2 regions of the Leisingera sp. XS_AS12 genome follow, and region 1 is predicted to be linked to the other one. Evidence: riboswitches for the same ligand, from Rfam matches in the RefSeq annotation. Region 1 holds a riboswitch; the other holds the start of a gene.

Evidence for each region. A riboswitch is a leader RNA that binds a small molecule or an ion and turns the genes downstream of it on or off. The one in region 1 is predicted to bind S-adenosylmethionine.
Region 2: linked by a shared signal. The riboswitch ahead of metZ (O-succinylhomoserine sulfhydrylase) and the one ahead of AB9K35_RS16695 (peptidyl-tRNA hydrolase) in region 1 are both predicted to bind S-adenosylmethionine.

Annotation. Positions count from the first base shown of each region.
Region 1 covers NZ_JBGFGM010000111.1:49,428-54,290, reverse strand. Annotated here, with positions in the region: gene AB9K35_RS16710 (hypothetical protein) at 1-309, opposite strand, end outside; gene AB9K35_RS16705 (site-specific DNA-methyltransferase) at 347-1,072, opposite strand; gene AB9K35_RS16700 (NYN domain-containing protein) at 1,229-1,762, shown strand; SAM-I-IV-variant riboswitch at 1,832-1,955, shown strand; gene AB9K35_RS16695 (peptidyl-tRNA hydrolase) at 2,137-2,613, shown strand; gene AB9K35_RS16690 (hypothetical protein) at 2,603-3,160, shown strand; gene AB9K35_RS16685 (hypothetical protein) at 3,298-3,705, shown strand; gene AB9K35_RS16680 (hypothetical protein) at 3,859-4,551, opposite strand; gene AB9K35_RS16675 (hypothetical protein) at 4,735-4,863, shown strand, end outside.
Region 2 covers NZ_JBGFGM010000107.1:162,732-167,594, reverse strand. Annotated here, with positions in the region: gene AB9K35_RS14830 (inner membrane-spanning protein YciB) at 1-212, shown strand, start outside; gene AB9K35_RS14825 (glutathione S-transferase N-terminal domain-containing protein) at 343-1,026, opposite strand; gene AB9K35_RS14820 (DUF726 domain-containing protein) at 927-1,994, opposite strand; SAM riboswitch at 2,132-2,210, shown strand; gene metZ (O-succinylhomoserine sulfhydrylase) at 2,270-3,460, shown strand; gene folE2 (GTP cyclohydrolase FolE2) at 3,589-4,692, shown strand.

The sequences.
Region 1 (4,863 bases):
TTCGAGATCCGGATGAGCCCCCACACAGTGGCTCATCAAGCATTCATGTGCCACGGGATTAAATTCGCGGTGCAGCTTTAGGGAGGCGATCGCGAGGAGGCTGGCGGCCAGGCCGCGCAGATCGGATGGCGCAAAGCCCCCGCTGGAGGCTTTGCGCAGCCGGTTCTCAATATCGGCCATCGACCGCTCGGCGCGGTAGGCCGCATCCTGCTGCAGGGCGTCCATCTTCGGATCGCCGCTGGGGTGGTCCAGAATGCCATCGACCCAATAGGAGCCGAACGGGCCTGGTTGCGGGCTTCTTTCAGTCATGAGGGGTTGCTTTTCACAAATATCGTCCAGGAAGAGATCACTCGGCCGGCACTTCCAGGCCCTGGCAGATTGCGGCCCACTCCGCGTGCAGCCGCTCGCAGGATTTCTCGAACCAGACAGGATTGAGCTCGATCCCCACCGCCCGCCGCTCGGCGCGCATTGCGGCAACCAGGGTAGATGCGGAGCCTGCAAATGGGTCGAGCACAAGTTCGCCCTGGTTTGAGGAGTTTCGAATATAGTGGTCCAACAGGCGTAACGGTTTCTGGGTCCTGTGAAACCGGTTCTTGGGCCGCGGGCAGGCGAAGTCCTGTGTCGATCCCGGCATGTTGATCGTCGCCGCACGCCCCTTCCAGAGGTACAGGGTGAACTCTAGGTTCTTCATGTACCACCTGTTTCTGGTTGGGGCGCCTTTGTTCCAGGTCAGAAGGTTGTGCAGCTTCCAGCCCGCGCTAATGAAGGCGGCATGGGCATCGAAGACGTTCTTGTCATTGGCCATGATGTACGCGTCGCAGTGATCACGGCAGGCTGCGAAGATCGGCGCCGCCATCTCTTCCCAGGGCACGACTTCCATGAGCGTGCCGGAATTGTCGTATTGGTCGGACGCAAAGATGCCAGACATGACTTGCGCGTTCTTGCCGCCCCTTGTCAGCTTGTAGGGCGGGTCGGTCACAACGAGATCCGCCTTTTCCGGCAAGTTCCGGAGAACTTCCCGCGCATCGCCGAGGTAAAGCGTGCAGGGGCCTATGGTTTCAAAGGTAAGCATCGGATCTCCGGCCGCTTGTGCTGTTGTCCACATGATAGGCGCCCGTATGTGCGAAAAACAGAATTAAGGCATTCACCATCAACGGTTTTCCACATAGATTTCCTGGAGGGGCTGATCCCCAAAAAGACGAACCAAAAAATGAAAAAGGTCCCCAGGATGTTTTACAAAGATGATCGCATTGCTTTGCTGATTGACGGTGTGAACCTGCACGGCGCCGCGAAGGCGCTCGGCTTCGAGATCAATTACAAGCTGCTGCGGGAGGAGTTCATGCGCCGCGGCAAGATGCTGCGGGCGAGCTACTACACCTGTGTGAGCGAGCAGGACGACTTCCTGCCCCTGAAGCCCCTGACCGACTGGCTGCAGTATAATGGCTTCAACGTGGTGACGAAGACGTTCCGGGAATACACCGATCCCCTTGGCCGCAAGAAGAAAAAGGGCTCCATCGCGGTCGAGATCGCCACTGATGCGATGATGGTCGCACCGCATGTGGATCATGTCGTGCTGTTCTCCGGCGACGGCGATTTCCGCGCCTTGGTCAGCGCCCTGCAGGCGCAGGGCTGCCGCGTAACCGTTGTGTCGACCACAAGATCCGAGCCGCCGATGGTATCTGATGATCTGCGCCGCCAGGCGGACAACTTCATCGAGCTGTCGGATCTTGCCGATTTGATCGCCCGCAAACGCGACGACTGAGGTCGCGGCAAAAAGTGCGAAAAAAGTGCGATAGAAGGATTGACGCGCTGCGGCCGTTTGCATAATCTGATCCTGCATCACGAGGGGGCACGCTCCCCGCCAACCTGCCAGGCCCGGTAAGGTGGTTCCTCGAAAGAGACGATGCGGGCAAGATGGCCGCAGCCCCCTACGGCCGCCAATCCAAGGGTCACATTGAGAGGCATCAGCCTCGCACCGGAATTCTTGCTTGGGCGCAAGCCTCGGCACTTTGGACTAAGTCGCGGGAACAGCAGGGCGCCCTAACGTCCACGCCAGGCGGGTTCGACTCCCGTTAGTCTACCAATTCGCCCCTGAGGGGGCATGTGAGAGGAAAGACGATGAAGCGCATCCAGTAGATCCCTGCTGAGAAAGTTGCCCCGGACGAGACACTGCGTCTCTATGCGGTCCTGCGCGGCGACCTGATCATGTCGGAAGGCAAGTCCAACGCTCAAGCGGGTCATGCCTATGTCGATACGCTTCTCTCTTCCTTGTCTCACGGCAATACCGAACTGCGTGCAAACGCCGAGGGCTATGCCAGCCTGCGGCCGGGCACGAAAGTCTGTCTCGATGGCGGCTCTGAGGACCGTCTCGAGCTGCTCGCCAGCAAGCTTGACGCGGCTGGCATCCCCTATGTCCGTATCATCGATCAAGATCACATCGAGCCGCCGCATTTTGATGGCAGCCCGGTCCTGACCGCGATCGGCGCCGGACCCTTTACCCGCAGAGATACGCCCAAGTGCCTTCGCCGTCTGCCGATGTGGACGGGCGGGGCCCGTGGGGCTGCGCAATCCTTTGACCATCGGAAAACCAAGGAGAAATTTGATGAACAGTGATGTCAAAACGAAAGCCAACAGCAAGTACGAACTTCAGAAGCTGTTGAATCATGCTGGTTGCATCTCGGTCGGGCAGCTCGCCGGCATGGCGCACGCTTGCGCTGATGAGATCCCGCGCCGGGAGGCGAGCAACTTCATGGCTTCGCTTGGTGTCACCGGGTGGGGCGGATACCGGGGGCTGCGCCGCGAGCTGCGCGTGATGCTGCGGGAAACCGGACGCCTGCTTCATCATCTGAAGCTCGCCTTCCGCCAGGGGCAGAAGGTCAATGGCGGCTGCGGCGACCCGGCAACTGCGAGGCTGATCGACCACCACCGTTTGCGGTTCAATGCTCTGCTTGGTGTGCTCGCCTATGCGCGAGCGTGGGCGGCAGATGCGCGCCCGGCCGGCAGCCAGGCCGAGGCCCTTCTGCAGCAGCTGGCCAGAGCGGTTCGGGATGTGCGCGACATGAAAGACGGCCGCCTGCCAGCGTCCAAGCTTCAGCTGGAAGCGGCTGAGGCGCGTCTCGATCAGCTCGTTGATGCCGCCATTGTCCGGGCTGAGGTGTGAGACGGGCGAGTTTGCTGACTGCCCGGTCTGCAAAACCTGAAGGCGCGACCCCTGATAGCGCCCTGCGTTAACCGGGCTCTCCGGTTAGCGAAAATCAGAAACATGTACAGATAACCCAATCTCAGAGGATGAGACCCATGACCACTGAAAAGAAAACCCTGATGATCCAGCCGATCGCAGACGATGCGACCTGTGCTGATGTTGCCCGCCGCCTTTGCGCCAGCATGAATGACGGCCGCGGCCTGCTTCTGGCGTGGGGGCATCTGAACGAGGCGCCGGAGGTCTTCTTCGGGGAGACGCTTTCCCTGAGTAGCAAGGAGGCGTACCTGGCTTTCCGCGCGCTGCTGAAAGAGCACATCCGTTTCTTTGCGGCAGAGCAGCGCGAGTTGGCGAAGGCCATGCGGATGCCGGGCGGGAACGAGTTCGCGCAGGTGCGGCGCGACACCTACAAACGGACGATTACGATGCTCATCGAGATCAGGCGCGCTGGAAAGGTCTGGTCCGCGGGGCAGGCTGCGGCGCGGCGGAATGCAGAGGCCGCGTGAGGTCGTGCTGCCGAGCGTCTTTTCCCTTCAGTCGGCATGAGACCGGCTGAAGGGTGCGCCTATTCGGCCGCTGGCCGAGATCGGGCAGCCTGCGATCGGCCGTCCATTGCAATCCAGCATATCCAAGGGCGTATAGACCACGAATGAGAGGCCTCAGGAAATCTTCATAAGAACGAAGGAATGCTCCGACCAGGCGCGCCCGGCCAGGAAGCAAGCTTCCACTCCGCTCCTTTTGGCAATCTCCTCGAGAACCGGTTCCTCCGGGATTATCCCGTCGATGAGCTCTCTGCGGATTCCTTCCGCGCAGGGGCCGATGAGGTACTTGATATGCGGGAAGATTGTGTCCCAGTCCGCCGGGTCCTCTTTCTGAAGGCGCCCGCGGTGGACCAAGGCCATCTTGAGCCGTTCCGCAAATCGATCCGCCGCCAGCAGCTCCGGATCGCAGCCGCAACCGGACATGTCCCGCATGGCGCGGGCCGCCTCGAGAGCTCTTCGAACCCTGCCGCCGGCATCTCGACCGCGCTTTGGCTTTCCGTAGATCACATAGCCAGAAAAGGGGAGATCATCCCGATCGCAATGCAGTGCCCGGCAGATCAGGTCCGCCTCATCAGTGGAGGGGCGTGCCGCACCCGAAATCCAGTCTTTGACCAGGCTCTCAGGTACTATCATGGCAATCATTTCGCTTACCGCGCGCGCCAGCCCCTCGACGACTTGCCCGTATTCGCGGCCAAACCGATCGGCCCCAAGGGCGAGAATGCGCTCGCCGAAAGGGCTTGTTACCTGCCCGTAGGCTGGACCACGGTCCTCGTATTCCAAGAGGCTCAGGAAGCCTTCATCATCCCGCATCACAACCCTCCGGCAGGAGCTACCCTGAAGATTTCCTATTCGGCCTTCGTCCGGGTGGCAAGGTTGGGAGGGTCCTAGGACATCTCCGAATTTTCTAGGTGTTTTCAGACCGTTTTGCGAAAAAACAAACTATGAAATACCCGAGCCGGGCTGCTCGGCCTATTTTAGTTCATGGAGAGAAAGATGAAGACCGAAAAACCGAATTGGGACCGCATGGGTAAAGGTCCAATGATGTGGGTGCTCGGCCCGGCCAGCGAGATTTCAGAAGGATTGTTCCGCCACGGACCGGTGGAAAGCACTCGAGACATCCTC
Region 2 (4,863 bases), on a different contig from region 1:
GGATGATCCTGACCCGCCGCCTCTGCGCCTTCTTCTTTGCGCTGGCGGTGGCGAATGAGCTGATCTGGCGCTTCCAGAGCGAAGAGGCCTGGGTCTATTTCAAGACCTTCGGTCTGCCGATTGCGATGTTCGGCTTCTTCATGTTCCAGGGGCCGCTGTTTCAGAAATACGGGCCGGACGAGGACGAGGAAAACACCGGTCCGGCGGAGTAACCCGCAACAGGGGAGCGCTCCCGCGCCCTGGCCTCATCGGGGATGAGGCCACAGGCCTTGGGCGTGGCAGCCCGCCTGCGGCGGGCTGCGCCAGCGCGTGCCGCAGGCGGGGGGCGATGACCCTAATCGGTCACTTGCCGAACAGCACCTGCTGCGCCCTGGTGTCGGAGCGGTCGCCGCGCAGATCGGCATGCAGCGCCCGCCCGGCGATGACACCGGGGCGGGACCACATCTGCTCCAGCCAGCGGGCCATGTTCGGCTTGTCGTCGAGGGTCTGCTGCTGGCCTTCCCACAAAGAGGCCCAGGGCCAGATTGCCATGTCGGCAATGGTGATGTCCGGCCCGACGACATATTCGTTGTCCGCCAATTGCCGGTCCAGCACGCCGTACAGCCGCGCCACCTCGTCCCGGTAGCGGTCCTGGGCATAGGGCAGCGGCTCGGGCGCGTATTTCAGGAAATGATGCGCCTGGCCCGCCATCGGCCCGAGCCCGCCCATCTGCCACATCAGCCATTGCTCCACCGCCAGCCGCGTGCGGTCGTCGCTGCCGTAGAAACGCCCGGTCTTGCGGGCGAGATACATCAGGATCGCGCCGCTTTCGAACAGTGACACCGGGCGGCCGCCGGGGCCGTCCGGGTCGGTGATCGCGGGCATCTTGTTGTTGGGCGACAGCGCCAGGAACGCGGGGGCGAACTGGTCGCCCTTGGCGATATCGATCAGCGTGGTGTCATAGGGCAGGCCCATTTCCTCCAGCGCGATGGAGATCTTCCAGCCGTTGGGGGTGGGCCAGTAGTAGAGTTGAATGGCTGACTGCATCTGGGCGCTCCTGCTCGTTGCCGTGCGCCTAGAGGATCACAGCTGGTGCCAGGCGGGCAAGGGGGCGGCGAAGGGGCGCAGCGCAAACAGCCGTGACCAGCGGCGTGCCGAGCGCGGCGGGCAGGCCGGGCGCAGGCGTTGCAGGGGCGTCTCCTGTGGTTGGCGCAGCAGGTGGCGGTAAACCGCAGCGTGCCGGGGCGCGTGAAGGACGACCAGTGGCAGATCCGATGTTGTGGCTGGGCGATGGCATAGCCCAGCGTGCGCAGATGGCTCAGCGTGTCCGCGTCGTCCAGCGGCAGCGTGACGGCATTGGCCGCATTGAGACCATGGCCGATGGCGTGGTCGCCACGCGTCGGCAGCCGGGTCAGCCGTTCGAACAGAAAATCGAACGGGTCGTTCTCGCGGCTGGTGATGTTGATGAACTCGGCCGAGCGCCCGGCGGGCGTGTCTAGGGCGGTTGCGGTGCGGCTTTGAAAGCTGGCCCCGAACAGCGAGATGATGCGGCCGATGGCGCCCTGCGGCAGATGGTGCAGCATTTCCAGGGCGACCTCGATCCCCAGCGAATGCCCGATCACATGCACCGGCCGCCGCGGATCCTGCCGGTGCAGCAGGGCGCAGACCTGTGCCAGGGCCTGCCCGGCGCGGGCCGCGCTGGCCTGGGCCTGTCGCAGGGTACCGCAGGCGTTCCAGCCAAAGGCAATGCCAAGGCCTTCGTCGGCATGGCCGAGCCCGAAGCCCAGCTGGCGCGGCCAGGAGGGTGCGCGCCAAGGCAGATGCGCAGGCTCGAGCGAGAGCAGGTGGCGGTGGGGGCAGTTGCTGCGGCCGCCGGGGCGATAGTTGTAGCCGTGAATCATCACGATCACCGGCCCGTCACCCGCTGTGGCGCGCTGCAGCAGGCTCTCGAGCGGTGCGGGAGAGCCGTGCAGCTCGGCTGTCTGCCCGCGGGCATTTATGCGGATCAAGGCCATCTTCGGCTCCCGGCTCCTGAATTTTGCCGAACCCTAACCCCGGGGCGTGACCGGCAGGTGACGATCCGGTAACGGTCGTATGACGCACGGCGCAGCTGCTACAGCTTGACTGGTTGCGCCTGCGCGCGTACATGCGGGCCATCTATCGTGGCGATTTGTTACCGGATTGCGGGCCACGTAAAACATACCCGCTAAAGAGGTCAGGACGTGAAGGACCCCCTTTCGCTTGGCCGAACGGGGGTTTTTTATGCGCCGCGGGCGCGAGGAGACAGAAGATGAGCGACAACTGGAACACCCGCACCAAGCTGGTCCATGGCGGTAGTCGCCGCAGCCAGTACAACGAGGTGAGCGAGGCGATCTTCCTGACGCAGGGCTTTGTCTACGACAACGCCGAACAGGCCGAGGCGCGGTTTGTCGAAACCGGCCCGGACGAGTTCATCTATGCCCGCTACGGCAACCCGACCGTCGACATGTTCGAAAAGCGCATCGCGGCGCTTGAGGGGGCGGAGGACGCCTTTGCCACGGCCTCGGGCATGGCGGCGGTCAATGGCGCGCTGACCTCGGTACTGAAGGCGGGGGATCACGTGGTCTCGGCCCGGGCGCTGTTCGGGTCCTGCCTGTATATCCTGGAAAATATCCTGGCGCGGTATGGTGTCGAGGTGACCTTCGTCGATGGCACCGATCTGGAGCAGTGGCGTGCGGCGGTGCGGCCCGACACCAAGGCGGTGTTCTTTGAATCGATGTCGAACCCGACGCTGGAAGTGATCGACATCGCCGCGGTGGCCGAGATCGCCCATGCCGTGGGCGCACTGGTGATCGTCGACAACGTGTTCTCGACCCCGGTGTTCTCGCGCGCGATCGAACAGGGCGCCGATGTGGTGGTCTATTCCGCGACCAAGCATATCGACGGCCAGGGCCGGGTGCTGGGCGGCGTGGTGCTGGGCACCAAGGACTTCATCCGCGGCACGCTGGAACCCTACATGAAGCACACCGGCGGCTCGCTGAGCCCGTTCAACGCCTGGGTGCTGCTGAAGGGGCTGGAGACGATCTCCCTGCGGGTGAACGCCCAGGCCGACAGCGCGCTGAAGATTGCCGAGGCGTTGGAGGGGCATCCGGCCCTGGCGCGCACGATCTATCCGGGGCTGCCGGGCCATGCGCAAAACGCGCTGGTGCAGACCCAGCTGGGCGGCAAGGGCGGCACAGTGCTGTCGCTGGATCTGAAGGGCGGCAAGGAGGCGGCCTTCCGCTTTCTGAACGCGATGACGATCCCGGTGATCTCCAACAACCTTGGCGATGCGAAATCCATCGCCACCCATCCCGCGACCACCACCCACCAGCGGCTCAGCGATGAGCTGAAGGCCGAACTGGGGATCACGCCGGGGCTGGTGCGCCTGTCGGTCGGGCTGGAGGATGCAGCCGACCTGATTGCCGACCTCACGCAGGCGCTTGAGGCGGCGCAGGGGTGAGCCGAACGTCCGTTCAGGCGCAGGTTTTGCCGCATTTGACTGATCCGTTTTGAGTTTTGCGGCGTAAAGGTATAATTGCATTGTCTGCAGGCGCCGCCGGGCGCCTGCCAGAGTAGGGAAACGCGCCGATGAACATTCACACCCGCGACAACGCACAAACCCCGGATCGTGAGGCCGCCGCCGCCGCGCTGGACGTGCTGCGCGCCTGGGCCGGGACCGCGACCGAAACCGAGATCGCCCAGCTGGATCCGGCGGTGGCCCGGCTGCTGCCCGAGCGCGCGACGGCCAACTACCCGGATCTGTCGCGGCACTATCCTGAGGATTTCAACGCGGACGACATCTATCGCGCGTCCTTGCCGGATCTGCAGAACGGGCCAACCAGCCTGATCCGTGGCGCGCAGGAGCAGATCCAGCACGTTGGCATTTCCAACTTTCGCCTGCCGATCCGGTTCCACACCCGCGACAATGGCGATCTGATGCTCGAAACCAGCGTGACCGGCACAGTGTCTCTGGACGCCAGCAAGAAGGGCATCAACATGTCCCGGATCATGCGCAGTTTTTACAAGCACGCCGAGCGCACCTTCAGCTTCGAGGTGATGGCAGCGGCGTTGGACGACTACCTGAGCGATCTCGACAGCCCGGATGCGCGGTTGCAGATGCGGTTTTCCTTCCCGGTCAAGGTGCAGAGCCTGCGGTCGGGGCTCAGCGGGTATCAGTATTACGATTTCGCGCTGGAGCTGGTGGACCATGACGGCGTGCGCGAAAAGATCATTCACCTCGACTACGTCTATTCCTCGACGTGCCCCTGTTCGCTGGAACTGTCTGAGCATGCCCGACAGGCCCGCGGGCAGCTGGCAACGCCGCATTCTCAGCGCTCTGTTGCGCGGATCTCGGTGCAGGTCGAGCCGGACGCGGGCTGCCTGTGGTTCGAGGATCTCATCGAGCTGTGCCGCCAGGCGGTGCCCACCGAGACGCAGGTGATGGTCAAGCGCGAGGACGAGCAGGCCTTTGCAGAGTTGAACGCCGCCAACCCGATCTTTGTCGAGGATGCCGCGCGGCTGTTCTGCGAGGCCCTGCAGGGCGATGCGCGGATCGGCGATTTCCGGGTCATTGCCAGCCACCAGGAAAGCTTGCACAGCCATGACGCCGTCAGCGTCCTGACGCAGGGCGCACTGTTCAAGGCAACCAGCATGGACCCGCGGTTGTTTGCCAGCCTGATCCACAAGGGCTGACCGTCGGCGGTCGGCCCTTGCGGTGATTATCAGGGCGTAGGCAGGACACTGCCACGTCCAATGCTGCGCTGCCGCATTTTTTATGCTGCCGTGCAGAATATCATGTTAGCCTTGTGAGCGAATCCCCTGAAACGACCTTTGGGGGAGGGCGCCTGTGCGCCCAGCCGGGCT